3 regions of the Clostridium sp. DL1XJH146 genome follow, and region 3 is predicted to be linked to each of the others. Evidence: riboswitches for the same ligand, from Rfam matches in the RefSeq annotation. Region 3 holds a riboswitch; each other region holds the start of a gene.
The links. Region 3 has a riboswitch for S-adenosylmethionine ahead of ACVHXK_RS05800 (methionine ABC transporter ATP-binding protein). Riboswitches for the same ligand answer to the same signal wherever they lie in the genome.
Positions count from the first base shown of each region.

Region 1: linked by a shared signal. The riboswitch ahead of ACVHXK_RS12540 (O-acetylhomoserine aminocarboxypropyltransferase/cysteine synthase family protein) and the one ahead of ACVHXK_RS05800 (methionine ABC transporter ATP-binding protein) in region 3 are both predicted to bind S-adenosylmethionine.
Region 2: linked by a shared signal. The riboswitch ahead of metF (methylenetetrahydrofolate reductase [NAD(P)H]) and the one ahead of ACVHXK_RS05800 (methionine ABC transporter ATP-binding protein) in region 3 are both predicted to bind S-adenosylmethionine.

Region 1 is NZ_JBTVVN010000025.1:41,482-51,856, forward strand. It holds gene ACVHXK_RS12500 (mechanosensitive ion channel family protein) at 1-780, shown strand, start outside; gene ACVHXK_RS12505 (ribosomal protein L7/L12) at 1,020-1,316, opposite strand; gene ACVHXK_RS12510 (B3/B4 domain-containing protein) at 1,404-2,066, opposite strand; gene ACVHXK_RS12515 (hypothetical protein) at 2,263-2,913, opposite strand; gene ACVHXK_RS12520 (DUF5412 family protein) at 3,209-3,580, opposite strand; gene ACVHXK_RS12525 (DUF4153 domain-containing protein) at 3,738-5,324, opposite strand; gene ACVHXK_RS12530 (QueT transporter family protein) at 5,635-6,102, shown strand; gene ACVHXK_RS12535 (rhodanese-like domain-containing protein) at 6,397-6,849, shown strand; SAM riboswitch class I at 6,938-7,045, shown strand; gene ACVHXK_RS12540 (O-acetylhomoserine aminocarboxypropyltransferase/cysteine synthase family protein) at 7,462-8,742, shown strand; gene metA (homoserine O-acetyltransferase MetA) at 8,757-9,683, shown strand; gene ACVHXK_RS12550 (RNA polymerase sigma factor) at 10,064-10,375, shown strand, end outside.
Region 2 is NZ_JBTVVN010000023.1:13,307-23,681, forward strand. It holds gene pulA (type I pullulanase) at 1-1,485, shown strand, start outside; gene ACVHXK_RS11820 (YaiI/YqxD family protein) at 2,053-2,493, opposite strand; gene ACVHXK_RS11825 (glucose-6-phosphate isomerase) at 2,760-4,106, opposite strand; gene metF (methylenetetrahydrofolate reductase [NAD(P)H]) at 4,317-5,198, opposite strand; SAM riboswitch class I at 5,483-5,585, opposite strand; gene ACVHXK_RS11835 (vitamin B12 dependent-methionine synthase activation domain-containing protein) at 5,962-6,636, shown strand; gene ACVHXK_RS11840 (homocysteine S-methyltransferase family protein) at 6,626-9,004, shown strand; gene ACVHXK_RS11845 (cysteine peptidase family C39 domain-containing protein) at 9,325-10,320, opposite strand.
Region 3 is NZ_JBTVVN010000008.1:48,170-58,544, reverse strand. It holds gene prdC (proline reductase-associated electron transfer protein PrdC) at 1-554, shown strand, start outside; gene prdA (D-proline reductase (dithiol) proprotein PrdA) at 733-2,595, shown strand; gene ACVHXK_RS05830 (CBO2463/CBO2479 domain-containing protein) at 2,611-2,886, shown strand; gene prdB (D-proline reductase (dithiol) protein PrdB) at 2,898-3,623, shown strand; gene ACVHXK_RS05820 (proline racemase) at 3,823-4,830, shown strand; gene ACVHXK_RS05815 (TSUP family transporter) at 4,904-5,785, shown strand; gene prdD (proline reductase cluster protein PrdD) at 5,995-6,753, shown strand; gene ACVHXK_RS05805 (glycine/sarcosine/betaine reductase component B subunit) at 6,770-7,237, shown strand; SAM riboswitch class I at 7,318-7,416, shown strand; gene ACVHXK_RS05800 (methionine ABC transporter ATP-binding protein) at 7,527-8,540, shown strand; gene ACVHXK_RS05795 (methionine ABC transporter permease) at 8,541-9,203, shown strand; gene ACVHXK_RS05790 (MetQ/NlpA family ABC transporter substrate-binding protein) at 9,479-10,303, shown strand.

The DNA of each region.
Region 1 (10,375 bases), on a different contig from region 3:
TTAGGATTGATTTATGCAAATGCATTGAATGTGTTAGTAGCTTTAGTAATTTTGTTTATAGGTTTTAAAGTTATTAAAATGATAACGAATTTAATGAGAAAAAGCTTGGGTAAAGTGGATATTGATGAAACTTTATTTAAGTATTTAATTACTATTACTAATGTGACTTTGAAAATATTTTTGATTATATCATTAGTTACAATGGTAGGAATTCCAACAACTTCATTTGTTGCTTTAATAGGGAGTGCTGGATTAGCAGTTGGGTTAGCGCTACAGGGAAGTTTGTCAAATTTTGCAGGTGGAGTTCTTATATTATTATTAAAACCTTTCAAGGTTGGTGATTTTATAGAGGCACAAGGGTATACTGGTACAGTGCAAGATATATCAATATTTTACACAATACTTAACACTGTAGATAACAAAAGAATAGTAATTCCAAATGGTCCATTATCAAATGGAAGCTGTGTCAATTATAATGCTAATGATACAAGAAGAGTAGATTTTACTTTTGGAGTTGGATATGAGGCGGATATTAAAAAAGTAAAAGAAGTAATTAATGAAGTAATTTCAAGAAATGAAAAAATAATGGACGAGCCAGCTCCCTTTGTAAGACTATCTGAACATGGAGATAGTTCAATTAATTTTACAACAAGAGTTTGGTGCAAAACAGAAGATTATTGGGAAGTTCACTTCTATATGATGGAAGAAGTTAAGATTGCTTTTGATAAAGAAGGGATTAATATTCCGTATCCTCATATGGATGTGACAATGCTTAAATAATAAAATATTAATGCACAATGCACAATGCACAATGCACAATGCACAATGCACAATGCACAATGCACAAATAATAAAATATTAATGCACAATGCACAATGCACAATTAAGGAAGGGATTTTTTAGCGGAGCTAAAAAATCCCTTTTTATATTAGAAATAATAAACCACATCAGAAGACGGGGCTCTAGATAGTTTTGTGTAATTAATAATCTTTCTATTACAATATTACTGGAAATTTTGATTATAAGTTAATCTGATTTTCAGATAAATTATCAATATATTCTTTAGCTTCTTTAAGACCAATACCTGTGAGTTCTCTGTATTTTTTTATGGCTTTTATTTTTTTACCTTCTCTTATTAATTCTAGAACTTCAATATTTACATTATCAAAGTCTATAGAAGGATTAGTTACACCTACTTCTTTTGCTATTTTATTTATTGTTAAGTTCATTTTAGTAATTTCATTTTTCAATGAAGAAACAGTTGTAATAAGTAATGATATAATAATCAATAAAAATGCAATAATTGTAAGCTCCATAGTTCACCTCCTATGTTTTAAACATAAATTAAAGATAATTTTGCGCATCAAAATCATCTTTAATTGTAGATTGTGCATTCTAAAGAATTACTCAACAATAAGAAACTCCACTTCTTCTGCATAAGCATACTTTTCTAACTTTTCTTTTGCCATTTCCATATACTTATTTAGCTCAGAAGTTCCACTGAAGGAAATTATGTTCATTACTATATTTTTAGTTTCATTTCTAATCATAGCTACTTCGGAATCACTTGTTGGGCTTCCAAATAAACCTGCATCATCAGAAAAAACAGGAATGTTTTCAACATTGATAATACCTTTTCCGATTCCCTTGTAGGAAGCACCTTCCTTACCAATACCGAGTACAATTGATCCTTTTATTTTATCTATATCATAAGAACCTAGAGAATATAAAGACTTCATAGAAATAAGATTATTTACATCTACTACATTATTAACTTTGTAAACGCCCTTGTTTTGAAGGACTCTTCTTACAAGTGCTTCAGATGAAATTCTATATTTACTAGGGGCTTTTCCTAGTTTCTTATATATTTCTCTTCCATCCTTTATTTGAGGACAATAAGCAAGTTTGTCTATAGGTATTTCTTTCTTAACTATTTCACAATAGTTATTTATTTCTTCCCATAAAGCATCATTTCCAGGTTGAACTGTAACTTTTGCTTGAATGCATCCTAAGGCCATTTGAGGGCATACATTTTTTAATTCTTCAGAAATTTTAATGTTAATCATTAATAATCAAACTCCTTTTTCTTTATTTATAGGTTATATTTTAAAATAACATTGTAATTTGTAATTTTTACAATAAACAAAAGAATATTTCATAAAAACAAATTTTCCTCATACAAATAACTTTTAAAAGAAAACTCATTTATTATAAAATATTATATACTAATAAGAAAAATATTACCAATAAAAGGGGGAATTATTATGACCAACTAATACCGTATCTCATAATTGTTTTTTGGATACTTATATCGGGTATTTCTATCATTAAATAATCGGCTAATTGTCCTTGGAGATATTCAGGGGTATCATCAAGTTTTGTTGCATCATAATTATTATCAAACCATTCATAAATTGTTTTGTTGATTATCTCATCTTTATTAGTTAATAAGAAATCTTTTGTTTTAGTATCTTCAGGTGAGTAACCTAAACATATAACTATTTCAGTAAATTGAAATCCATTTTTATTAGTAAAATTATCTAATTTAAATTCTAAATACTCTTCTTCAGTTATTATTGTTGCAGAATTATTGCTAAATATTTCTTTTTCTCCGTCAGTAAAGAGGTTCAAATCAAAATTTTGTTTTATTTCACCAGTTTTCCAGTTTAGAATGGTATATCCTTTTGAACCAGTAATATATACATAATAGCCACTTGTATAGTATTTATGAATTACAGGTTCTATTATACTATCATCTTTATTATTACATAGACCTTCGTAAATTATTTGATATTCAGCATCGCATCCCCAATAGTCACGAGTATCTCTACCTGGTGGGTACTTATAATTTTCACAGCCACTGAGCAAAAATATTAATATAGCTAAAAGACTTATAAGGTATTTGTTTTTCATTTTAGTAATCTCCTAAGATTTTAATTTGTTCATAATATAATAAATTATAAAAAATATAATGCTTATTATAAGCAAGCCTAAATACATATATAGTTGAAAGGGACCTCCACCAAATTTATCAAAAGGGGGAGACCCATTTATAATTCTTACATATCGTTCCTGATTTCCGTGTATTAAATAGTATATGAATAGTGGACTAATTAAAAATAAACAACCCAATATCAAACTTATTTTTTTTATCAAATCATATAAAGTTGTTATTGATTTCATGTAATCAGTCCTTTATACATTATATTTATTCTCTTCTATAATCGTAGATTTCTTTATTAACATTTAATTCCACACCGTTTATTTTTATAATCTCATCATCTAACCATTGAATATTGGCTTCTTCACAATGATATTGCCAATAAATATTTTTGATTTTACCATTGTTATTATTCTTTAATGTACATAAAACTGCATAACCAGTTGTTGCTCCACCATTATTTAAATAAGAGGTTACGGTATATGCTCCATTTGGTGAAGTAGATTCCTTAAGATAATCTTGTCCATCAATTCTTTGTATATCAAAAAATGCCCAGTTAATAGTGTAAGCTACTCCACCAATAATAATAGCCATAATAATGAATATTGTTACTAGATGCTTTTTCTGTTTTTGCTCCATATCTATTCACCCCTTGAAAATATACTTGTTTTTTAACATATTATATATTAGCTACATGATGTATTATAAGCTTTTATATTTAAATTAAGATTTTCTGACCAAAGGGAAGAAAATCATCCATAATTGTGCATTGTGCATTGTGCATTGTGAATTGTATCTATTGTATTGTTTTCTCAATAATATGCTTATTATAATTAAATTCATACCATTTGTCGGTAGTTTCTGCATATGTTTTGCAATTGCCAAGGTAATATTCTATGTTGTTTCTAATATCTAACTCATAATTAAAATTATCTTTATTAGAATAAATGTATGAAAAAGCATCGGGACTTAGTTGACAAATATAGGAAGCATCAATCTTAGTTGATTTTTCGTATCTTTGGAAGTTACTTTTGGCTATAAATTTATCTACATTGAAGAAATTTATAAGCAAGTACATTGTCATAAGTAGAACTATACTGTATTTTTTTAAGTTTATTTTTTTAATCCATAATCCTATTGAAAATATTAATATTAATAATAATATCCCAAGTATTGAATAGTGGACAAAAAAGCGAAGATAGGTAAGTCCGTACTCATTTTCATATAGTGATAACTTATAATGTGAAGCATACAGCATCATTAATGTGAATATTAAAGTTATATTCATTAGTATTTTTGTAAAGAGCTCTAGCTTATTACTTTTGTATCTAGTTATTTTAATAATAATTAGAATTATCAGTAGGTTGATTATTGTAACTGCTACTAATTGAAAAAAACCTTCTCGAGCATAACTTGAATAGGAAATTCCCTCTGGCAAAACTTTATTCTTGTTTACATATAGATATTTAGTTTGAATTATACAGAATAAAGCGTAAAGTAAATCAATAATAATTAGTAAGGTTACAACAATAGTGCCATCTAATTGAGTTTTTTCCTTTTGCTTATATGAAAAATTCTTAAAAGGATAATTAAAACTCCATATAAAGCCGAAAAGATAAAAGAAAAATATTAATATAAAAATAAAATGACCAATAGCAGTTGATGGATCCCAATTGCCAAAACTAAAAGCATTTAAAAGATAATATTGGAACATTTTATCGGCACTTGATAGCAATAGAACTAGTACAAAAACTATAGGTATAGAAATTATAATTCCCTTTAATATATTTTTATTTATTTCATTTTTAGATTCTTTTTTTTCAGAAACTTTTATAAATTCATGAAGAAATTGAAATGGTTTATTAAATCCATCGAAAGATCTCGGAAGTATTTGCTGAAAAAAAGCATCAAAATAATTGGTAATGTTTTCTTTGTTTTCATCGTAAAAAATTAATAACAAAGAAAGTATTAATAGTATAGGAATGATTATTACATTGATAGCATGAAAAATAGGGTTTGAAAATATTGAATACCTTAAAGATAACAACAAACTTACTAGCATAAGATACCAGCCTAGATTGAAATTAAATTTCAACTTTTTTTTAGGGATATAAAAAAATACAGAAATAATTAGTAATTCATAAATAAAAACTGAAATTCCCATTGAGTTACCAATGAAGAAAATATCAAAGATTGTTGATAGTATAAGTATTAGTAATAGAGAAATCATTTTTTTATATGTAGGAATATTTTCATTGATGAAATCTTTCTCTCTATTAGATTCATATAAAAACCTTTCACGCGATTGCCAGTAAGTTAGTTTTTTCTTCTTTTGATTGGTTTCTGATTCAATAATTTTTGCATTACCTTTTGCATTATCCATAATTAATCTCCTTTTAAATAATGTAATTTAGAATAAAATTGATTAATTAAATATTAACATTCCAATAGATGAAAATCAATACAAAATTATTGTTTTACAATAAAAAATAACTATTTATTAATAAATGAGTTAAATTAAATGCAATGGGTATGGAATAAAGAAAACGCTTAATGTAGTGAAGTGGTTATTTAAAAAATTACCAAAATCAAAATAATGAATATTATTTGATTTATAGCAATAAATATGCTAAAATCATTGGAGTCAGTTCGCAATATCCTGACTATAAATAAAACTACGGAGGTAGAAAAAAATGAATAAAAGTGTTAGATTTTTGGTGCAAGCGTCGCTAATAGCCGCAATCTATGCGGTGTTAACAATTGTACTAGCACCCATTAGTTATGGGCCACTTCAAGTTAGAGTTTCAGAGGCATTGACGGTATTACCGTTCTTTATGCCGGCAGCTATTCCTGGACTAGCTGTAGGATGTTTACTAGCAAATATTGTAGGAGGATATGGACTTGCAGATATTATTTTTGGTACACTTGCTACACTTATTGCAGCGGTAATTACATCAAAAATGAAGAGTAAAGCTTTAGCTCCGATACCACCAATTATTGTTAATGGATTAATAGTTGGAACTATGCTACATTATGTTGCTAATTTTCCATTAATTCCAACAATTTTATGGGTTGCTTTTGGGGAGCTAATTGCATGCTATGTGTTAGGATATCCTTTGTTAAAAGTTTTAGAGAATTCAAAATTAATTAAAAATGATTAATTTATAAAAGCGGCAGAGGCTATCTGTCGCTTTTATCTTTTTTGTAACTATGTTTCAAAAACTTCACAATTCACATTTCACTCTTCACATTATTAGTAAAGTAAATAACTTTATCTCAAAAACAATAATATGAATATCAACAATATTCTAAAACATAGCCTATTTTTAAAATTGTAATTTCAGAGTAAATAATCATTAATAAGAATAATTACAATACTTTTGCGTAGAATAAATATTGCTTGAATAAAATAAAATAAGTTTTTGAAAACTTTATACTTATGAGGAGGAATATTTATGAATAAAAGATTTAAGAATGTTTTATGTTTATTAGCTATGGCATTATTGTTAAATGTAAGTACAGTATTTGCACAAACGAATCAACCAGATAAAAATAAACATAGTGATACTAGTGGTGATGTTACGGAAATATTTCAAAGTAATGGTTGCTTTGAAATTAGTGCAGAAGAGGCAAAAAAGGCGATGGAAGAAGATTCAACCGTTATATTGTTAGATGTTAGATCTGAAGAAGAGTACGAAAAAGAACATATAACTAATGCGGTGAATTTGCCTATAGATTCAATTAATCAAAAAGCAAATGAAGTTATTCAAGATAAAGGAACTAAAATTATTGTGTATTGTCAAAAAGGTAAGAGGAGCAAGAAAGCTACAAAAATGCTATATAAACTTGGATATAAAAATATTTACAATTTAGGTGGAATAGAGAATTGGCCTTACGAAAAAGAATAGTTAAATTTAAAACTATATAAAAAAGTGCTTGCAAAAATTTAATTATAGTTGTAGAATATAAACTAATCAAAAAAGCAAATAATATCCTAACTTATCAAGAGTGGTGGAGGGACTGGCCCAATGAAACCCGACAACCAGCATCTCATTCGATGCACGGTGTCAAATCCTGCAGAATTAATTTTCTGATAGATAAGAACAGAAATAGAAACGTGGAATATATTTTTTATCAAAAAATATCCATGATTACTAAGCTGCTTCTTATCTAAGAAGCAGCTTTAATTTTATTTGTTTTAAAATATTTTAATATTAAAGTTTTAATTATGTTTTTAATTTTTGTTCTAAGTAAAGTGTGCAGAGTGCAATGTGCAGAGTTCGGTGATGGATGATTTTCTTCATTCTTCTGAAAATCTTAAATTAATTAAAGAAATCTTAGATATATGGATATAATTATAAATAATGGGATACTTCAAATTGAACATTATCTTTAAAGGTTTTAACTGCACTCTGCACTCTGCAAACTTCACATTAATATGAAACAAAACTATTAATACAAGCAAACTTTATACACAAACAATAATCACAAATAAGAAACAACAAAAAAAGGGGGCATTTATAATGCAAAAGGATTTTAAAAAAGGGACTATATGTATACAAGGAAATTACAGACCTAAATCAGGTGAACCAAGAGTACTGCCATTATATCAGAGTACTACTTACAAATATAATGATCCTGATGAAGTTGCAGATTTATTTGACTTAAAGGCAGAGGGACATATGTATTCAAGAATTAGTAATCCTACTGTAGGAGCTCTTGAAGATAAGATAAATATGCTTGAAGGTGGAGTTGGTGCACTTGCAGTATCAGCAGGTCAATCAGCTAGTTTACTTGCTGTTCTTAATATTTGTAGTGCAGGGCAGCATATTGTTGCAGCTTCTACAATATATGGTGGAACATTAAATTTATTAGGGTTTACACTTAAAAAATTAGGTATAGATGTAACATTTGTTAACCCAGATACAGATTACGAGGAACTTAAAAAAGCCTTTAAAGATAATACTAGACTTCTATTTGGTGAAACTATAGGTAATCCTGGTCTGAATATATTAGATTTTGATAAGTTTAGCAAACTAGCAAAAGAAATGGATGTACCATTCGTTGTAGATAACACACTTGCAACACCAATTCTATGCAATCCATTTAAATATGGCGCAAATATAGTTATTCACTCTGCTACTAAATATATTGACGGTCATGCTACATCTTTAGGTGGAATAATAGTAGATGGGGGAAACTTTAATTGGGATAATGGTAAGTATCCAGAATTAACAGAACCAGATGAGAGCTATCATGGAGTTAAATATGTGGAGACTTTTAAAGAAGCCGCTTATATAACTAAGGCAAGAGTTCAATTATTAAGAGATTTAGGATGTTGTTTAAGTCCATTTAATGCATTTTTAATGCATTTAGGAACAGAAACACTTCATTTAAGAATGGAAAGACATAGCTCTAATGCTCTTAAGGTTGCTGAATTTTTAGAAAAGCACCCTAATGTAAATTGGGTTAGCTATCCATTGTTAGAAGGTCATAATAGTTATGATCTTGCTAAAAAATACTTGCCACTTGGTGGTAGTGGAATTTTGTCTTTCGGTATTAAAGGTGGAGTTGAAGCTGCAAAGACATTCACAAAAAATCTTAAAATAGCAGCATTGGTTGTACATCTTGGAGATGCTAGAACTTCAGTGCTTCATCCAGCAAGTACAACACATAGACAATTAAGTGAAGAACAACAAATAGCAGCGGGAGTTTTACCTGATATGATTAGGGTATCTGTTGGTATAGAAGATATAGATGATATAATTCTTGACCTTGATCAAGCGTTAAATAATATTTAGAAAGGATTGGATATATGTCAATTGTAGTACCTAAAAAATTACCGGCTATAGATACCTTAAGAAAAGAAAATATATTTGTAATGGATTATGAAAGGGCTATTCATCAAGATATAAGACCTTTAAGAATATTAATATTAAACTTAATGCCTACAAAAATTGATACTGAAACACAATTAGTTAGATTGATAGGTAACACTCCATTACAAATTGAAATGGTACTTATAAATACCAAGACACATAAATCAATGAATACATCCTATGAACATTTAAAGATGTTTTATAGTACTTTTGATGAAATTAAAAATGAAAAATTTGATGGTATGATTATTACTGGAGCTCCTGTTGAAAAAATGGATTTTGAAGATGTGGATTACTGGGAAGAATTAAAAGAAATAATGGATTATTCAAAGAAAAATGTAACATCAACACTTCATATTTGTTGGGGAGCTCAAGCAGGATTATACTATCATTATGGTGTTGATAAGCATCTTCTTCCTAAAAAAATGTTTGGTGTATTTAAACATGAAGTGAAGAATGGAAAATGTGAATTGATGAGAGGTTTTGATGATGAGTTCTATGCACCACATTCAAGGCATACAGGAATAGATTCTAAAGATATTCTTAGTCATCCTGATTTAGAATTGTTAGCAGTATCGGATGAAGCAGGACCTTATATTGTTATAGCACAAGATGGAAAGCAAATATTCGTTACGGGGCATTCAGAGTATGATGAGGACACTTTGAAGTATGAATATCTTAGAGATTATAATAGGGGACTTGATATAGAAATACCGAAAAATTATTTTAAGAATAATGATCCAGAGCAAAAACCAATAGTTAGATGGAAGAGTGGGGCAAACCTTATTTTTGCTAATTGGTTGAATTATTATGTTTATCAGGCTACTCCGTACAATCTTAACGAAGTCGGTGAGATGCAGTAGGTTATGGTTGTTTATACAACACATGTAGAGTTAGTGGTAAGAATACGTTGTGAAAATACTATTTATAATAAAAAGGCACATAACTAATATAAATTTAGTTAGTGCCTTTTTGACTTTAAATATTTTTAATATTACACTAGAAATGTGTTTTAAGAGTGGATTTTATCACTAAGAGTAAGGCTAATATACCAAATGTTTTGAAGGAAATTTTGCATAGGGTATAATATTTTAATTTTAAATATTAAGCATTGATAATTTGTTTATATTTGATTAGGGATATATAAGAATAAATTGTACTTTTGAGGAAATTAAAAAAACTTCTCGTTTTTTGTAACGAATAGTATTTTTTCAGTACTTATTAGTAGGAGGTGAGAGAGTGAGTGCGGGATATAGAAAAGCTTTATAATGACCATTTTCAAACAGTATTCAAGTATTTGTTCTGCATGACTCATGATGCAGATTTATCGGAAGAGTTGACTCAGGAGACTTTTTATCAAGCTTTGAAAACATATAAGAACTTCCGAGGGGATTGTAAAGTATCCGTTTGGCTTTGTCAGATTGCAAAGCACCTATGGTATAAAGAATTTAAGAAAAGAAATAGACATGCATCGGATTCAATGAATGAGATTTCAGATAATCTACCAGCAAGAGAAAATGTTGAACAGACGATTTTGGAAAGTGACTCTAAAATT
Region 2 (10,375 bases), on a different contig from region 3:
ATCTCCACAAACAAAAATAGTAATGTTGAAAAAAACGGTAAATATTTAGGCTTAACAGAAGAAAATTCACAGTCTAAATTAGGTTTACCTACTGCTTATTCTCACATAAGAGATTTAGGTATAACACATGTTCAAATTCTACCTTGTTTTGATTTTAGTCATACGAGTGTAGATGAAAAAAACCCAATTAAATATAATTGGGGTTATGATCCAGTCAATTTCAATGCTCCTGAAGGTTCCTTTTCCTGTGACCCTTATGACCCTTTAGTTAGAATTAGGGAGCTCAAAGAAATGATTCTTCATTTTCACAAAAATAACATTGGCGTAAATATGGATGTAGTATATAATCACTTATTTATAATAGAAGAAAGTAGCTTTGAAAAAATATTTCCGGGATATTATTTTAGATTTGATAATTACAGCGTACCATCTAACGGAACAGGGGTAGGAAATGATACCGCCTCTGAAAATAAAATGATGACTAAATTTATAATTGATTCCCTTCTCTTTTGGGCTGAAGAATATCATATTGACGGTTTTAGATTTGACCTTATGGGTATTTTAGATGTAAATACTATGAATGAAATTCACACTCAACTTAAGCAAATCAACAAAAATATCATGATATACGGCGAAGGTTGGAACTTAAATACCTTACTAGATGCTGATTTAAAAGCAAACATAGATAATTCCTATAAAATGCCTTATATAGGATTTTTCAATGACTTTTTCAGAGATACTGTGAAAGGTAATAATTTTGTAGCCAATGATAAAGGTTACTCTAATGGTAAAGTCAATCAAGAGCATAACCTCAAAAATTGTATAGTTGCTGGAGTTAATTATTTTAATGAACAAACTTCGAGATTTTTAAAATCTAGCCAATCAATTAACTATTTATCTTGCCATGACAATCATACTTTATGGGACAAATTTAATATAAATTCCAGTGAATATTCTGTTGATGATAAAAAAAATATGATGAAATTATCTTTTGCAATTTTATTAACTTCTCAGGGAGTTCCTTTTATCCATTCAGGTATGGAATTTGCAAGAACAAAAAATGGAATTGAAAACAGTTATAATTCACCTGATGAAATAAATTGGATTGACTGGGATAGAAAATCGGAGTTTAATGACCTAAACGAGTATTTAAAAGGTTTAATAGACATAAGAAAAAATCATCCAGCATTTAAACTTAAAACCGAAGAACAAATTAAAAATTCAATCCTATTTTTAGATAACACTCCACCAAATGTTGTAGCCTACAAGATAATTCATTTAGAAAAAGATGAACCTTGGAAAGAAATAATTGTGATTTTCAATCCAAATACTTACGCTGTAGATGTATATTTAGGAGAAAAAATGAGACTAACTCAAGTTGTTAACAAATACAGAGCTAGCAATCAACCATTAACATGCGTAGAATTAGATTCTCTACATCTAGAGAGTATAAGTGCAAGTGTTTTTTATAGAGAAGAGCTTTAGTTCAATGCACAATATTAATTCAATGCACAACATTAATTCAATGCACAACATTAATTCAATGCACAACATTAATTCAATGCACAATGCGCAATTTACAATGCACAATTGAGGATGATTCTCCTCATTCTTCGGAGAATCTTTAATTAATAAAAGAATAAACCAATAAGAGCACAAATAATTAAACAATAAAAGAGTTAATAAGTGAATAATTAAGGCAGTAAAAATATTTTTTATTACATACAAATATTCTTGCTGCCTTTTAACAAATATCTAAAGCAATTTAGAACATCCTAGAAATCGTTAACTACCTTGATATATATTAATATTAAGCTCTATTTTGATATTAAATTTAATTTAAATCCAAACTTTATTTTGCCTTTATTTCTGTTTCGATTAATATTTTAATTGGCTTTTGAATTGGCTTTTAAATTGGCTTTTGAATTGGCTTTTTCTTCAATAAATAAAAAGAAATTTTTTAGCTCCGCTAAAAAATTTCCTCCTTAATTGTGCATTGTGCATCGTGCATTGTGCATTATCTTTAATAAGCATTGTGCATTATCTTTCCATTTATACATTGTCTCTTCTAATTATCCTAATAAGTCCATTATACAATCTATCAACATCTTCACTAGTTCTCTTTCTATGTTTTCCGGCTTTGCCTCCGCCTCGTCTTACCTTAGCTGCCATATGTCTCTCAAATAGAAGTCTTTCAATATTTTCGTCAGTATATTCTTTTCCGTTAGGACTTATTGCATAAGCTTTTTTGCCAAGTACTGCTGCAGCTACACCATAATCACCAGATACAACTATATCTTGCTTTTTAACTTCATTTATTATTTTCATATCCACACTTTGAAATCCACTGTCACAAATTCTAACTTCAGCGTAATCACTTTCGATAAAATGATCTAGATCGCAAAACATTATTACTTCTAACTCAAACTCTTTTCCTACCTTCTCCATTATATCTCTAGAAGGGCAAGAATCCGCATCCACTATTATTCTCAAAATAAAACCCCCAATTTTAAAATAACAAACTCTATTACAAAGAATTGTATGTATTAAAATTATCTCTTATATTATTAGTTTTACTTATAATAATAATGTGCAATGTTCAATTAGCAATTTACAATTAAAGATTTTCAGACCAAAGGGAAGAAAATTATCATTAATTGCACCCTGCACATTTCACATTGCACATTAATCAATATTAATAACTTTTTATAAAAACAATACTATTTCATATCGCAGATTGTTTAATTAATATCCTTAAATTAAAGTCTTTCTAATAATTCTTTTCTTAAATCTTCATACCCAGGTTTTCCAAGTAAAGCAAACATATTTTTTTTGTAAGCTTCAACACCTGGTTGATTGAATGGGTTAACTCCTAATAAATATCCACTTAATCCACAAGCTTTTTCAAAGAAGTAAACCATATATCCAAAATAGTAAGCTGTAAGTTCAGGAATATTTATTACTATATTAGGAACTGAGCCATCTACGTGAGCTAAAACTGTTCCGCTGAAAGCTTGATTATTTACAAAGTCCATATCTTTTCCTTCAAGATAATTAAGTCCATCTAAATCATCTTCATTAGCTTCTAATATAACTGATTTTCTAGGCTTTTCTACATTAAGTTGAGTTTCAAACATCATTCTTAATCCATCTTGCATGTATTGTCCCATTGAATGAAGATCAGTTGAAAAATCACAAGAAGCTGGGAATATTCCCTTTTGGTCTTTTCCTTCACTTTCTCCATATAATTGTTTCCACCATTCACCAACATAATGTAATGAAGGCTCAAAATTAGCCATAACTTCTATTTTCTTTCCTTTATTATATAAAGCATTTCTTGCTGCAGCATATTTGTAAGCTATATTTTTATCTAAATCAGGAACACTATATTCTTCTCTTGCGTCTTTTGCTCCTTGCATCATATCATCAATATTTATTCCTGAAGCTGCAATTGGTAATAATCCAACAGCTGTTAAAACGGAAAATCTTCCACCAACATCATCAGGGATAACAAAGGTTTCGTATCCTTCTGCATTTGCCAAAGTTCTAAGTGCTCCTCTTGCTTTATCAGTTGTAGCAAAAATTCTTTCTTTAGCTCCATCTTTTCCGTATTTCTTTTCTAAAAGGTCTTTGAATATTCTAAAAGCAATAGCTGGTTCAGTAGTAGTACCTGACTTTGAAATTATGTTAACAGAAAAGTCCTTATCTTTAACTAATTCTACTAAATCAGCCATATATGTAGAACTTATATTATTTCCAGCGTATAATATTTTAACACTATCTTTATTTTCTGGCATTAAATTATGAAAAGTACTAGCATTCATTTCTATAGCAGCTCTAGCTCCTAAGTATGAACCACCTATACCAATTACTATAAGGTATTCAGAATTTGTTTTTATCTTTTCTGCAGAAGCTTTAATTCTGTCAAATTCATCTTTATCAAAATCAACCGGCAAATCTACCCATCCTAAAAAATCATTTCCTGGGCCTGTTTTATCATGTATCATTTTATGAGCTACATCAACCATTGGCTGCATTTGAGCCACTTCGTAATCTTGTAAAAAAGGTTTAGCTTTTGATAAATCTAATGTTAATCCCATGTTTATAATACCTCCTAAATTTTTGCTTAAATAATCTTATTTTTAATATTTAATTATGATATTTCCCTCTAATAATGTTACCATAAAATGCTATATGCAACAACACAAGTAACCCTTTTCAGAATTATATTATTTTTATTTTTTTATCCTATTCAATAATTTTTACAATAATTTTTACAATAGTTTCTACAATAGTTTCTACAATAGTTTACACTACTATACTATATTATTAGCTTTAACTACTGAAGAAATATTACTAACTATTTTTTCAGCTACAAATGGGTTATTCATGGTATATATATGAATACCATCAACTCCATTAGAAATAAGATCTACTATTTGCTCTGTAGCATATGCAATTCCAGCATCTCTTAGAGCTTCCTTATTATTTTCATATTTATCCATTATAGTTACAAATTTTCTTGGCAAAGTTGCTCCACACAAATCAACAATTCTTTTTATTTGCTTCTTATTGATTACAGGCATAATCCCCACTTCTATAGGAATCTTTATATTATTTTCTTCCATTTTTAATTTGTAGTCATAGAAAAATTTATTATCAAAAAACAATTGAGTAATTAGAAAATCAACACCTGTATTTATTTTTAGTTTCAAATTATCAATATCTTCATCTAAATTACTTGATTCTATATGTCCTTCTGGATAACATGCCCCTGCTATAGAAAAATCACCTTTCTTTTTAATATAAGAAGATAAATCACTAGCATAATAAAAATCTCTTTTTAAATTCAAATTGAATTTATCAGGTACATCCCCTCTTAAGGCCAAAATATTAGCGATATTATTATCTTTTAGGTCTCTAAGAACCATATCAATTTCAGCTTCAGTTGAATTTATGCAAGTTAAATGAGCGAGAGCCTCTATTTTATGCTGATTTTTAATATATGAAGCTATCTTAACCGTATCATTATTCAATGTACCTCCTGCACCATAGGTAACACTTATATAATCTGGGTTAAGATACGCTAATGCATCAATTGTTTCATAAATAGTACTTATGGAAGCTTCCTTTTTAGGTGGAAAAATCTCAAAGGAAACCACTGATTTTTTCTCTTTAAAAATATCTTTTATAAACAAACGAATAACCCCCTTTTATCTTTATACTAAATAAATTTTATTATTATTTAAAGTTTTATTTAGCTAATTGTTCTTATTTTATAATAATGTGAAGTGTGGAATGTGAAGTGTGAAATTACTGATGATTTTGCTACGCAAAATCTTTTAATTAATTAAAGAATTTTAAGATCAAAACTTTTCTCCGTAAGGAGAAAAGAAACATTCACTTCACACTTCACACTTCACACTATAAAAGAGCTGTTTTCCCTAAGAAAAACAGCTCTTTTATATAGTAAGCGCTATTAATCTTATCTTTCAGAAAAATACTTTCTGCTGGAATTGACACCGGGCATAAATGCTGGTTGTCGGGTTTCAATGGGCCAGTCCCTCCACCACTCTAGATAAGGAATTTATTGAATTTTTATTCATTGATATAAATTTTAATAATAAATAGCCATTATGTCAACTAAAAATTATAATCGAATTGTATAAAAATATTGCTCCTTTATATATACAAAGCACTACTTGAACTTACCGTTTACAAATCTATAATTCATTAAATACTAGTTTTTTTTGTAAAAATAAGTTGATTATTTATATTGTTTATCTTTATTACTTCCTATGATACAATAGATACAATAAATTTGTATATTTATTAATACTAGAAATACTTATATGTACTGTGATTTTTTTATACTTGTTCATGGAAATGTACATATGAATTAGTTTTGTATATTGATAAATAATTATTTTAAACACTAACCTATGAAGAGGTGAATTTTTTATGATTATAGATAGAAGCGAAGTATTGAGATATCTAGGATATAGAAATCAAGAAACAGATACAACAATAGAAAATTTAATAGACCTATGTATAGAAGAAGTAAAAGAATATTCTATCCCTAAGTCTACTTTTAAAACTTTTGATCTAATGAAAATTCAAGATACCCAAAACGTGAAAATTACTGATACAAATTTGACTTTTCATGGTAGAGACATATATAATCATCTAAAAAATTCAACAAAATGTACTATAATGGCTTCAACTTTAGGTGTCCAAATTGAAAAAAAAACTAGGTTATACGAAAAAAGTAATTTAACTAAAGCTCTAATTTTTGATGCTTGTGCTACTACCGCCATAGAGAGTTTTTGTGATGAAATCGAAGAAGAAGTAAAAAAAGAAGCAGAAAAATTAAATTTAGCCATTACCTATAGATATAGCCCTGGCTATGGTGATTTTGACTTAAATATTCAGCACAATATTCTAAATGTACTAGATGCACATAAAAAAATTGGCCTTACAGTTACAGATACAAATATATTACTTCCAAGAAAATCAGTTACTGCTGTTATAGGTTTTCAAGATAAAAATATAGGAAGGCAGCATCCCGGATGTAATACATGCAATAAAAAAAATGATTGTTTATTTAGAAAGGCAGGGGACTACTGTGGAAATTAGAAAAAAATTGGGGAAAGAATTTATATTTTTTGATGGGGCAATGGGAACAATGTTACAAAAAAGAGGCCTTAAAAGAGGTGAAATCCCAGAAACATATAATATTGAACATCCTGAAATAATAAAGGATATTCACCATCAGTATATACAAGCTGGTGCTAATATACTAACTATAAATACTTTTGGTGCTAATGAACTAAAACTTAAAGAAACAGGTTATTCAGTTGAAGAAATAATCTATTCTGCCACTTCTTTAGCAAAAGAAGCAAAAGGTGATGCAGATGCTTCTATAGCTCTTGATTTAGGACCAATAGGACAATTAATGGAGCCTATGGGTACTCTCCCTTTTGAAAGAGCTTACGATATATATAAAAGACAAGTACTAGCTGGTGTTAAAGCTGGATGTGACCTAATAATCATAGAAACGATTTCTGATCTATACGAAGCAAAAGCAGCCATTCTTGCAGCGAAAGAAAATAGCCATCTTCCAGTATTTTGTACTATGACTTTTGATGAAAGCCTTAGAACGCTAAGTGGTAGTAATCCTGTTACTATGGTTAATGTTTTAGAAAGCTTAGGTGTAGATGCTCTTGGAATAAACTGCTCTTTAGGGCCAAAAGAAATGATGCCTGTAGTTGATGAAATATTAAAGTATTCTTCTATTCCAGTGATGGTACAGCCTAACGCAGGTTTACCTAAAATTGTAGATAATGCTACTGTCTATGATGTTACCCCTACTGAATTTTCTTCTTTTATGAAAGAAATAGCAAAAAAAGGCGTGTCTATTCTAGGTGGATGTTGCGGAACTGATGAAACCTTTATAAAGGAATTAGTAAGTCAAATTAGTATTGTACCTTTCGTCAAAAATAGTGTGAAAAAGTACACTACTGTTTCTAGTTCAACAAAAACAGTTTTTATAGGTGATACTATTTGTGTTGTAGGAGAAAGAATAAATCCTACAGGTAAAAAGAAATTTAAAGAAGCACTTAAAAATAACGATATGGATTATATCCTTGGAGAAGCTATATCTCAGATGGAAGCAGGAGCAGATATATTAGATGTCAATGTAGGTCTTCCAGAAATAAATGAAGAAAAAGTTATGGTAAAAGCTATTAAAGAAATTCAATCTATAATAAATCTACCTTTGCAAATAGATAGTTCAAGTGTAAAAGTTATAGAATCTGCCGTAAGAGTATATAATGGTAAACCCCTTATAAATTCCGTAAATGGCAAAGAAAAAATCATGGAAGAAATTTTCCCTATAGTTAAAAAATATGGTGCTTGTGTTATAGGATTAACTTTAGATGAAAAAGGAATCCCTGGTTCTGCCCACGAAAGATTTGCGGTAGCTAAAAAAATAATTGATAAAGCTGCAGAATATGGCATACCAAAAGAAAATGTATTAATAGATTGTCTAGTTCTTACAGCTTCTGCTCAGCAAAAAGAAGTGCTTGAAACAGTTAAAGCTGTGGAAATGGTTAAAGAACAGCTAGGAGTAAAAACTCTTTTAGGTGTAAGTAATGTATCTTTCGGCCTTCCAAACAGAGATTTATTAAACACAACTTTCTTATCTATGGCCTTAGCAAATGGACTAGATGTACCGATATTAAACCCATTATCTAAAGGTATGATGGACACAATAATGGCCTACAAAGTCCTTGCCAATGAGGATAAAGACTCTAAAAATTTTATTAGTTTTTCATCTAACAAAGAATATAAAAGTGAAATAAAGGCACAATCTTCAGATATAGATTTGAAAGAAATTGTAATCAAAGGATTAAAAGAAAAGGCAATTCAGGCTACAAAAGAACTTTTAGAAAAAGCACCGCCACTGGAAATTGTAGATAAATACTTAATATCAGCCTTAGATATAGTAGGTGATAAATATGAAAAAGGGGAAATATTTTTACCACAGCTCATACAATCTGCTGAAACTGTTAAAAATTCCTTCTCAGTAATAAAAGATAAACTTATAGAAAATAATGAAACTAAAATATCCAAAGGTAAAATCATTCTAGCTACAGTTCAAGGAGACATTCATGATATTGGTAAAAATATAGTTAAAATCCTATTAGAAAACTATGGCTATGATGTAATAGATTTAGGTAAAGATGTTCCTATAGACAATGTAGTTAATTACGCAAAAACTCATGATATAAAATTCGTTGGCTTAAGTGCCCTTATGACTACAACTGTAGTTAGTATGCAACAAACTATCAAAGCTTTAAGAGACAATGGTTTAGAATGCAAAGTAGTGGTAGGTGGTGCCGTTTTAAACGAAGAATACGCTGATATGATTGGTGCTGATTACTATGCCAAAGATGCTAGAGAAGCTGTTACTATTGCTAAAGAAATTTTTAAAGAAAATTAGCAATGTTCAATGTGCAATTATTGATGATTTTCTTCCCTTTGGTCAGAAAATCTTTAATTTAATAAACATAAAAACATTTATAAAGAGGAATAGATTTCTTTATTTTTATATAAACCTATTCCTCATTTTATTCTTTTATTCTCTAATTTTTAATTCTTTTAATTCTTTTAATTCTTTTATTAATTCTAAAATTCTCGAGGGCAGCGAGAGAATTATCCTTAATTGCAAATTGCAAATTGCACATTGCACATTGCACATTGCACATTATTATTAAATCCGCCTCATAGATATTCTCAATAGTTTAATATAAAACAAAAACTTTATTCTTTAACCAATAATATACTATCATACCAATCCTTAGATGCCTGTATTACTTCATCAGCTCTGTAATATCTATCTTTTCCGGAAGGGGTACCATCTTCATACGTTTCATAAGCACCATTAGGATCATATATTTCAAAATACAGAACATCATCTGCTACTACATATCCTTTTACCAATATAAAATGGCCTCCATACATTTGATAAACCATATTTACATGGCCACCATATTTTGAATCATTAAAACTAATCTCATCTGATTTTATTCCTATTACCATTATATTACCTTGGTTTAAATTATCTATAACTAAGTCTTCTGTTACATCTCCAATTATTTCTGTTTCTATATTAAATCTATCTAAATAATTCTGAATATTTTCTGTAAACCAGCCACCATCATCACCATAATCTAAACTTCTAGCTTCCTCCGCAGAACCCCCAAAGTTCTCATCTTTCCATTTACCAATCATTTCTGCACAAGTTGGCCCACAATTTGTATATGAATATTCCCCTGTTGTTCCCTGGTCTACATACCATTCATAATCTCTATCATTACTAATTTTTTGAGTCATATATTGACCTAACCCTAACGACTCATCTATAAAAATTTTATCTATTGTAAAAGAGACTGTATACCTTTCTCTTATGTCGCCAAACCATCTTCCTTGTATACTATCAATTACAATTGCATAGTCTTCACCTAGCGCATATTCATTGTCTGAAGGTTTAATTGTTAAATTTTTACTGCTATCTTCAAGTTGCAAAGTTAAATCCATTTTCTTTCCATTAGAATCTAAAATATTAATACCATCTAATGTTTTCTTATTAATTATTATGTCCTGATTAAAATTGACCTTTATAGTATTATAATCATCGATATAGCTTAAATCATCAACTTCTACAGGACTAAAAAAATAATTAGATCCTAGAAAAACTATAGATAAAATTACTAATAATACTAACATTATCTTAGCAATTCTATTTTTATTTTTCAAATAAATCACCTCTATTCTAATTCCATATTTTGTAAATTCACTTACTATTATACTA
Region 3 (10,375 bases):
TAAAAGAAGCTGGAGAAGGAAGAGTATTCTTCGATGTTCCTATAGGAATGCCAATATCACATTTCATAAATGAATGTGGTGGATATGTTGAACCACACGGAGAAATCGTAACAGGTGGACCGTTTACAGGAAGACATGGAGAAGAATCTACACCTGTTAATAAAACTTTAGGCGGAATATTAGTAAGTATGCCTTTTCCAACAGAAAAAAGAAAAGTTGGAGTTATTGCTTGTGAATGTGGAGCTCAGGAAGAAAGATTAACTGAAATTGCTAATGCTATGGGCGCAGAAGTAATAGCTACTACAAAATGCAAAAGAATGGTAGAAGTTAACGGAAGATATAGATGTGATAAACCTGGTACATGTCCAGGCCAAGCAGAAAAAGTTCTATATCTTAAAAAAGAAGGTGCGGAGGTTATACTTACTGGGACGTGTCAGGATTGAACTAACACAGTCATGCAAGTAGCTCCTAGGTTAGGAGTTCCCGTATACCATAGTACAGATCACGTTTTAAGGGCCTTTGGCCATAAACTTTATAGAAAAACAGATAACTAGCAAAACATAATTAGCAATGTGCAATTTGCAATGTTCAATTATGGATGATTTTCTTCCCTAATTGCTAATTGTAAATTGCAAATTGCACATTAAAACATAAACAAAAAGTTTTTATAAAAACATTAGTTTTTAAAATAACAATATTAAAGATTAAAGCAAAAAACAAGGAGGAAATTAAATGTCTATTACAATAGAAACTGCTAAGGAGCATGCAAATGATGTAGCGATTACATGTTGCAGATTTGAAGCAGGAACAGTTATTGAACCATCAAACATAGAAGATCCCAATATTGTACCAGATTTAGAAGCATCAGGTCTATTAGAAATACCAGAAAATTGTCTTAAAATCGGTGAGGTTTTAGGTGCAAAATTGAAAGTAACTGTAGATGCTTTAACAGCATTAACTACTGATGTACTTGAGGGTGTTACTGTAATGGAAACTGAAGAAGAAGTTGTAGAAGAAACTCCAGCAGTAGAAGCTGTAGCACCAGTTGAACCAATAGCAGCTGTAACAAGTTTTGCTGGAAATACAGTTAAAATCCACATTGGAGAAGGAAGAGATATCAACTTAGAAATTCCTTTATCAATTGCTGGTGGAGTTGTTGGAACACCTGCAGTTCAAGCTAATGTTGTAGCTGGGGAAGCTCCTGCACAAGAAGAAAAGAAATTAGAAGAAAAAATTGTAAGAAGCTTAAAAAGAAGACACTTTAAAATAGAAAAAGTTGAATTTGCAAAAGAAACTAAAATTGAAGGAACTATATTATATATAAGAGAAGATGTAGTTAAAGATGCAATTGCTTCTGAAGAATTAGTAGTAGACCTTAAGTTAGATATCATTACTCCAGAAAGATACAATGAATATAGTGAAACTATAATGGATATTCAGCCAATAGCAACAAAAGAAGAAGGCGATTTAGGAGTAGGTATTACAAGAGTTCTTGACGGAGTTGTTGTAATGGTAACAGGTACTGATGAAAATGGTGTTCAAATAGGAGAATTTGGTTCTTCAGAAGGAAGACTAGATAGAAACATCATGTGGGGAAGACCAGGATCACCAGAGAAAGGTGAACTTTTTGTAAAAACACAAGTAACAGTTAAAGCTGGTACAAATATGGAAAGACCAGGACCTATGGCAGCTCATGAAGCTACTGACATTATCACTCAAGAAATAAGAGAAGCTCTTAAAGCAGCAGATGATAGCTTAGTAGTAAATGAAGAAGAATTTAATCAAGTTCGTCGCCCAGGTAAAAAGAAAGTTGTAATAGTAAAAGAAATCATGGGCCAAGGCGCAATGCATGATAACTTTATATTACCAGTAGAACCAGCAGGAACACTTGGAGCAAAACCAAATGTTGATTTAGGAAACGTTCCAGTAGTTGTTTCTCCACTTCAAGTATTAGACGGATGTATTCATGCATTAACTTGTATTGGACCTGCTTCAAAAGAAACTACTAGACATTACTGGAGAGAGCCATTAGTACTAGAAGCTATGCATGATGAAGAAATAGATTTAGCTGGAGTAATATTTGTAGGTTCACCTCAAGTAAACTCTCAAAAATTCTATGTTTCTAAAATACTTGGAATGACAGTTGAAACTATGGACGTTGATGGTGCTATTGTTACTACTGAAGGTTTTGGAAATAACCACATAGATTTTGCAAGTCATATCGAGCAAATTGGTATGAGAGGAATTCCAGTAGTTGGAGTAACTTATTCTGCAGTTCAAGGACAATTAGTTGTTGGTAACCCATATATGGACGCTTTGGTAGACAACAATAAGTCAGCTCATGGTATTGAAAATGAAATACTTGAAAATAACTGCCTTGCACCTGAAGATGCTATCCGTGCTATGGCTATGCTAAAAACAAAAATGGCTGGAGAAGAAATCAAAGAAGCTGAAAGAAAATGGAATCCAAATGTTAAATTAAATAACGTTGAAGCAATAGAAAAAGCTACAGGAAGAAAAATAGAATTAGAAGCTAATGAGCAATCATTAGAAAAAAGTAAGAAAAGAAGAGAGATATACGAAGTAGAACAATAGAATGGAGTGAAAGTGATGGATAGACTTAAATATATATCTTCTGAAAAATTCTTTGAGGGAATTGTAGTAGATGTAAATGATTGTTCAGTTACTATGGATCTTAAAGGAAGAATGGGTCAATTAAAAGTACCAAGAAGGTTAGTAATAACAGAATATGAATTATTGGTAGGACAAGAAGTTGGTTTTATGATGAGCTATCCTGAAGTATTAGGTCCAGACGTTGATGAAGATTATGCTGAAATAGCAAGAAGAGAAAAAGAAGTAAAAAGAAAAGTAGAAGAAAATAAATAGGAGGTAAGAAAATGAGCTTAACTAGCGTAAAAGGACTACAGTCTGAAATATTTGTTCCAAATACACCTCCAGTAGTATGGACTCCTGTTACAAAACCATTAAATGAAATGGTTGTAGCATTAGCAACAGCTGCCGGTGTACATTTAAAAACTGATAAGAAATTTAACCTTGCAGGAGATACTGGTTTCAGAGTTATTCCAGGAGATGCACCAAGTTCTGAATTGATGGTTTCTCACGGAGGATATGATAACGCAGATGTAAATAAAGATGTAAACTGCATGTTCCCTATAGATAGGGTTAGAGAATTAGCAGAAGCAGGAGTTATAAAGGGAATTGCCCCAGTAAACTTTGGATTTATGGGTGGCGGTGGAGACGTTAATGTTTTCACTGAACAAACAGGTCCAGAAATAGCAAAACAATTAAAAGAAGAAGGCGTAGATGCAGTTCTATTAACTGCTGGCTGAGGAACTTGCCACCGCTCTGCCGTGATTGTGCAGAGAGCGATTGAAGCAGCAGGAATACCTACAATAATTATTGCAGCGTTACCTCCTGTAGTAAGACAAAATGGTGCACCAAGAGTAACGGCTCCGTTAGTACCAATGGGAGCAAATGCTGGAGAGCCAAACAATATAGAAATGCAAACAGCTATTACAAGAGAGACTTTAGAAGCTTTAGTTTCTATAGAAACTCCAGGAAGAATCAAATCTCTTCCATATGAGTATATAGCAGTACTATAGAATTTAATTTACTTTCCTACCTTTTCAAAAGGTAGGAAAGTATTAAAGAAATAAAAAGTCAGAATATTATGTAATGTTATTTTTTATAGTATTCATAAGCAGTTATATTATTTTATAATTTAATCATGAAAAAGGGTTAAAAAATTTACATATGTTTGTCAATAAAATAACAAATTCATTCATTAAAGGGGTGTCAGTAATGAAAGTAAATAGATCAATTAATGTAATTGATTCACATACAATGGGAGAACCTACACGAATAGTAGTAGGTGGTGTACCTGTAATACCTGGAAAGACAATGTCAGAGAAAAAAGAATACCTAGAAAATAATTTAGATGATTTAAGAACAGCTATAATGCATGAGCCAAGAGGACATAAAGATATGTTTGGTTCAATTATTACACAACCAACTAATGAAGAAGCCAACATTGGAATTATATTCATGGATGGTGGAGGATACCTTAATATGTGCGGACATGGAACTATAGGCGCTGCTACTGCTGCTGTTGAAACAGGAATGGTAAAAGTAACTGAGCCTATTACAGAAGTTGTTTTAGAAGCACCAGCAGGACTGGTAAGAGCGAGTGTTAAAGTTGAAAATGGAAAAGCAAAAGAAGTATCATTCAAAAATGTACCTTCTTTCTTATATAAAAGAGATGTAGAAATCGATCTTCCTACTGTAGGAAAAGTTACACTAGATATTTCATTTGGTGGAAGTTTCTTTGCTATAGTAAATGCAAAACAATTAGGTGTTGAAGTGGAAGTAAAAAATGTTAACAGACTTACAGAACTAGGTTTAATGATTAGAGATATAGTAAATAAAGAATTTGAAATTCAACATCCAGAGAAAGCACATATAAAAACTGTTGACTTAGTTGAAATATATGACTTACCTTCAAACCCAGAAGCAACATTTAAGAACGTTGTAATCTTTGGAGAGGGACAAGTTGACCGTTCACCATGTGGAACAGGTACAAGTGCAAAATTAGCAACATTATATGCTAAAGGTATGATTAAAGAAAATGAGCCTTTTGTCTATGAAAGTATTATTGGAACAATGTTTAAAGGAAGAGTAGTTAGTACTACAAAAGCTGGAGAATTTGATGCTATTATTCCAGAAATCACTGGTAGTGCATATATAACAGGATTTAACCAAATGGTAATAGATCCAGAAGATCCAGTTGGAAATGGTTTCACATTTCAATAATTAGTATTAAAAACTTAATTATTGAAAATTATTATAAAGTTATTATAAAATATTATTTAAGGGAGATGTAAATATGGTAACAGCAATTTTAGGTGCATTAGGGGCTTTCGGAGCTTGGTTTTCAGTAGTATTTGTAAAGGATTTTATGAAGTACAAAGACAATTTAGAGGACAATTCATGGGTAAAAGTATCAGGTATAGGTTTTGTAACAAACTTTTTTGATACTCTAGGTATAGGTTCATTTGCTCCAACAACAGCGTTGTTAAGAGCATTCAAACAGGTACCAGATAGATTATTACCAGGTACGTTAAATGTTTCTTGTACAATTCCAGTTATTATGGAAGCATTCATATTTATAAAAGTTATTGAAGTAGATACATTAACATTAGTTGCAATGCTTGCAGCTGCAACTATAGGTGCATATGTAGGAGCTGGAATAGTTTCTAAATTTAATGAGAGAGCTGTTCAAATATTGATGGGTGTAGCTTTAATAGCAACAGCATTCTTGATGCTAGCAGGAAAAATGTCATGGATGCCAGGTGGCGGAGAAGCTATCGCTTTGACAGGTGGAAAACTAGTAATCGGTGTTGTTGGTAACTTTATTTTAGGTGCATTAATGACAGCTGGTATAGGTTTATATGCTCCATGTATGGCATTAATATATTTCTTAGGAATGTCTCCAGCAGTTGCATTCCCTATCATGATGGGTTCTTGTGCTTTCTTGATGCCAGTAGCATCAGTTAAGTTTGTTAAAGAAGGAGCTTATAATAGAAGAGCATCTATGGGTATTGCAGTTGCAGGTGCTGTAGGTGTTATAATTGCAGCATACTTAGTAAAATCATTACCACTAGAAGTATTAGGATGGTTAGTAATAGTTGTTGTTACTTATACAGGTATAACATTATTAATGAAAGCTGCTAAAAATGCAGGTAGTACAGAAGCAGTTACAGAATAGTATTCATAAAAATAAATAATTAATAGAGCTTTCTCATCTTAATCTTCATAGATGGGGAAGCTTTATTTCAATAAAGGACACTTTATAAGTAGTAATGTGTAGTGTATAATTACTGTGAACTGTGAACTGTGAACTGTGAACTGTGAACTGTGAACTGTGAACTGTGAACTGTGAACTGTGAGCTATAAATAGCGTAAGGAGATGACAATATGGAAGAAACAATTTTAAGAAGGCTTGTTATAAAAGCTTTTCATATGAATGAAGTTATTTTTGGTGAAAAAACTAATATACGAGATAATACTTTAGTTGTTGATAAGAATATAATTCAATTTCTAGAAGAGTCGGAAGAATTGATAGAAAAGATTAATATAGATATAATTAAACCTGGAGATTATGATAGATATGTAAATACTATAATGGATGTGATACCTATTTCAACAAAGGTTCTTGGAAAGATAGGGGAGGGAATTACGCATACTATTACTGGGGTTTATATAATGCTTACGGGGATTGATGCTGATGGAAGACAAATGGGTGAATTTGGTTCATCAGAAGGTATCCTTAAAGAACAAATGGTATTTGATAGAGCAGGAACGCCATCTAAAAAAGATTATATTATTCATATTGATGTAGTTTTAAAAGGTGGATTACCTTATAGCCGTGATCTAGTTATGGCAGCTCATAGAGCTTGTGATAATTTTATTCAGAAGTATAGAGAGATATTAAAGAAGTTTGATGGAAGAGGTTGCACGGAATCCCATGAGTATTTTGATAGAGTAAGACATGGTAAAAAGAAAGTAGTTATTATTAAGCAAATAGCAGGTCAAGGAGCAAATTATGATAATATAATTCTTCCTCATGAGCCAAGTGGATTTGATGGTGGAAGATCAATAATAGATATGGGTAATGTACCCGTTATTTTATCTCCTAATGAATATAGGGATGGAGCAATTAGAGCAAATACTTGATGAGAGGTGAATTAAAATGGGAATAGGACCTTCAACTAAGGAAACAACTTTGCATCATTTCAGAGACCCTCTTTTAGATGTGGTTTCAAATGATACTGATGTTGATTTACTAGGTGTTGTAGTGGTTGGAACACCACAAGGGAATAGAGAAAAATATTATGTAGGAAAAAGGGCGGCGGTACTTGCTGAATCTATGAGAGCAGATGGTGTGATTTTATCAGCAGACGGCTGGGGTAACTCACATGTTGATTTTGCTAATACTATAGAAGAAGTTGGTAAGAGAGAGATTCCATTAGTGGGAGTAACTTTCGTTGGAACTCAAGCTAAGTTTGTAGTTACTAATAAATATATGGATACTATAGTAGATATTAATAAATCAGAAAAAGGCATTGAGACAGAAGTTGTTGGCGAAAATAATATGAATGAGCTAGATGCTAAAAAGGCTTTGGCTTTCTTAAAGCTAAAAATGAGAAAGAAAAAATAGTTTTTATTTTACATAAAACAACATTGACAAGGCTGAAAATTTAATATATACTCATAAACATCATCAAAAAACTTAATACTAAATTATCAAGAGTGGTGGAGGGAATAGGCCCTTTGAAACCCAGCAACCAGCTGAAAAGCCCGGTGCTAAATCCTACAGCGTAAGCTGAGAGATAATATTAAAATGCCTTTAACTTCTTTCAGTGATTCTGAGAGAAGTTTTTTTAGTTTTAATGAAAATAGGACAAGATGGCGCCTCTTGTTTTAGAAGTAAGTAAGGAGTGAAATACTTGATAGAAATAAAGAATTTGAATAAAAAATATATTTCCAAGGAAAAGTCTTTTGAGGCTCTTAAAAATATAAATTTATCTATTGAACACGGAGATATATTTGGAATTATAGGGCTCAGTGGTGCAGGTAAATCTACTTTGATTAGATGCATCAACATGCTAGAGAGACCTACTAGTGGAGAAATAATTATCGATGGCAAAGATATTGTAAAAGTTGGAACTAAAGAACTTAGAGAAATGAGAAAAAAAATAGGTATGATTTTTCAGCACTTTAACTTACTTATGAATTCAACAGTTTATGAGAATATAGCTTTTCCTTTAAAAATCTCTGGAATTAGTAAAAAAGAAATTGATATTAAAGTAAAGAAATTATTAGAAGTTGTAGACTTAGAGGATAAAAAGGATAGTTACCCAGCGCAGTTATCTGGAGGACAAAAGCAAAGAGTTGGTATTGCAAGAGCACTTGCTAATGATCCCGAAATAATATTATGTGATGAAGCAACTTCAGCCTTAGATCCAAATACTACACAATCTATTTTAGAATTACTGGAGGAAATAAATAAAAAATTTAATATTACAATCATTGTAATAACCCATGAGATGGATGTTATAAAAAATTTGTGTAACAAGGTTGCTGTATTAGAACAAGGTTCTGTAGTTGAAGAGGGGGATGTAGTTTCTGTTTTCTCCAATCCAAAGACTGATATTTTAAGAAGCTTCCTGCAAGAAAATAAATATTTCTTACCAGAGGATGTTTTGTCTATTGAAAAAAATGAAGGAATTGAACAAAAAGTCTTAAAGATACATTTTGTTGGTGAAAGGTCAAAAGAACCAATAATTTCAGATATGGTTAAAAAGTTTGATGTAGATGTAAGTATACTTGCAGGAAACATTGAAAATATTAAGGACACTAATTTGGGCCATCTTATTATTAAGATTTCTGGTAAGGAAGAATCAATAACTTCATCTGTAAATTACTTGAAAGATATAAAATTGACAGTAGAGGTGATTTAATTGATAGAAACTATTAGTAATTTATATATTCTTATCGTTCCATCATTGTTTGAAACTTTGTATATGGTGTTTTTCTCCACACTATTTTCAGTTATATTAGGTTTACCATTGGGGGTAATACTTGTAATAAGTGAAAAGGGGCATATTTGGGAACATAAAAAAATTAATGGGGTACTAGGATATATTGTAAATATTATGAGGTCTATTCCTTTTATAATTTTAATAATAGCAATATTCCCTTTATCTAGATTAATTGTAGGGACATCAATAGGATCAACTGCAGCAATAGTTCCTTTATCACTAGCAGCAACGCCTTTTGTAGCTAGGGTTGTGGAATCATCTTTAAAAGAAATTCCTTGGGGGATAATAGAAGCATCTTTAGCAATGGGGGCAACAACGAAAGATATAATTTTTAATGTGCTAATTCCAGAGGCTATACCGTCCTTAGTTTTGGGACTTACATTAACTCTTATTAATGTGATTGGATACTCTGCAATGGCAGGAGCCATTGGTGGTGGAGGTTTAGGAGATTTAGCAATTAGATATGGTTATCAAAGATTTAGGACAGATGTTTTGATAGGAACAATAGTTATATTGATAATACTTGTACAGATTATTCAGTCTGCAGGGAATAAAATTGCAGCGAAATTAGACAAGAGATAACACTTTATAGATAAATGTGCAATTAGCAATTAGCAATTTGCAATTGAGGATGATTTTGCTACGCAAAATCTTTGAACTTATGTAATAATTAAAGATTCTCGACAATAGGAGAGAATCATCATTAATTGCACATTGCACATTGCAAATTGAAAATTATCTTTTAAAAAGCATTGCAAATTGAAAATTATAAATAAACAATAACTATTAAAAATAACAACACTTATTGATACAAAGAAATATACAAACATAGCAAACAAAAAAATGGAGGGTTTAAAATGAAAAAAATAACTTTATTAGGGATAACAATTTTAACAATAGGAGCTGTGTTGGTGGGGTGTTCATCACAAAATAATACGGCAAATTCAGGAACAGATAGTCAATTAAAGAAAATAGTAGTAGGGGCTACACCGGCACCACATTCTGAAATATTAGAAGAAGTTAAACCAATTTTGGAAGAGCAGGGCATTGAACTTGAAATTAAAGAATTTACTGATTATGTAACACCAAATATTGCGTTGAATGATAAGGATATAGATGCAAACTTTTTCCAACATAAGCCATACTTGGATGAATTTAATGCTAGCAATAATATGGAGCTAGTTTCAGTAGGTAAAGTACATGTTGAGCCATTAGGAGCTTATTCAGAAAAAATAGAATCAATAGAAGATATTGAAGATGGTGCAATTGTAGCAATTCCAAATGATGCAACAAACGAAGGAAGAGCACTTTTACTACTTCAAAAACAAGGGCTTATAAAGCTTAAGGATGAAGAGGGTCTAACTCAGACACCTTTAGATATTGTAGAAAATGAAAAGAATCTTCAATTTAAAGAATTAGAAGCAGCACAATTACCAAGAGTTCTTCAAGATGTTGATTTTGCTATTATCAATACAAATTTTGCTCTTGAAGGTGGATTAAACCCAACTACAGATGCAATATTTATTGAAGATGCTGATTCTCCATACGCAAACATAATAACAGCAAGAGAAGATAATATGGATAGTGAAGAAATTAAAGCACTAGTAGAAGCTTTAAACTCTGAAGAAATCAAGAAATTTATTGAAGAAAAATATGAAGGTGCTATAGTACCGGCTTTTTAAAACATAGTGTGAAGTGCTGAATTTCAAAGTGTGAAGTGTGGAATGTGAAGTTTGAAGTTAAGGATGATTTTG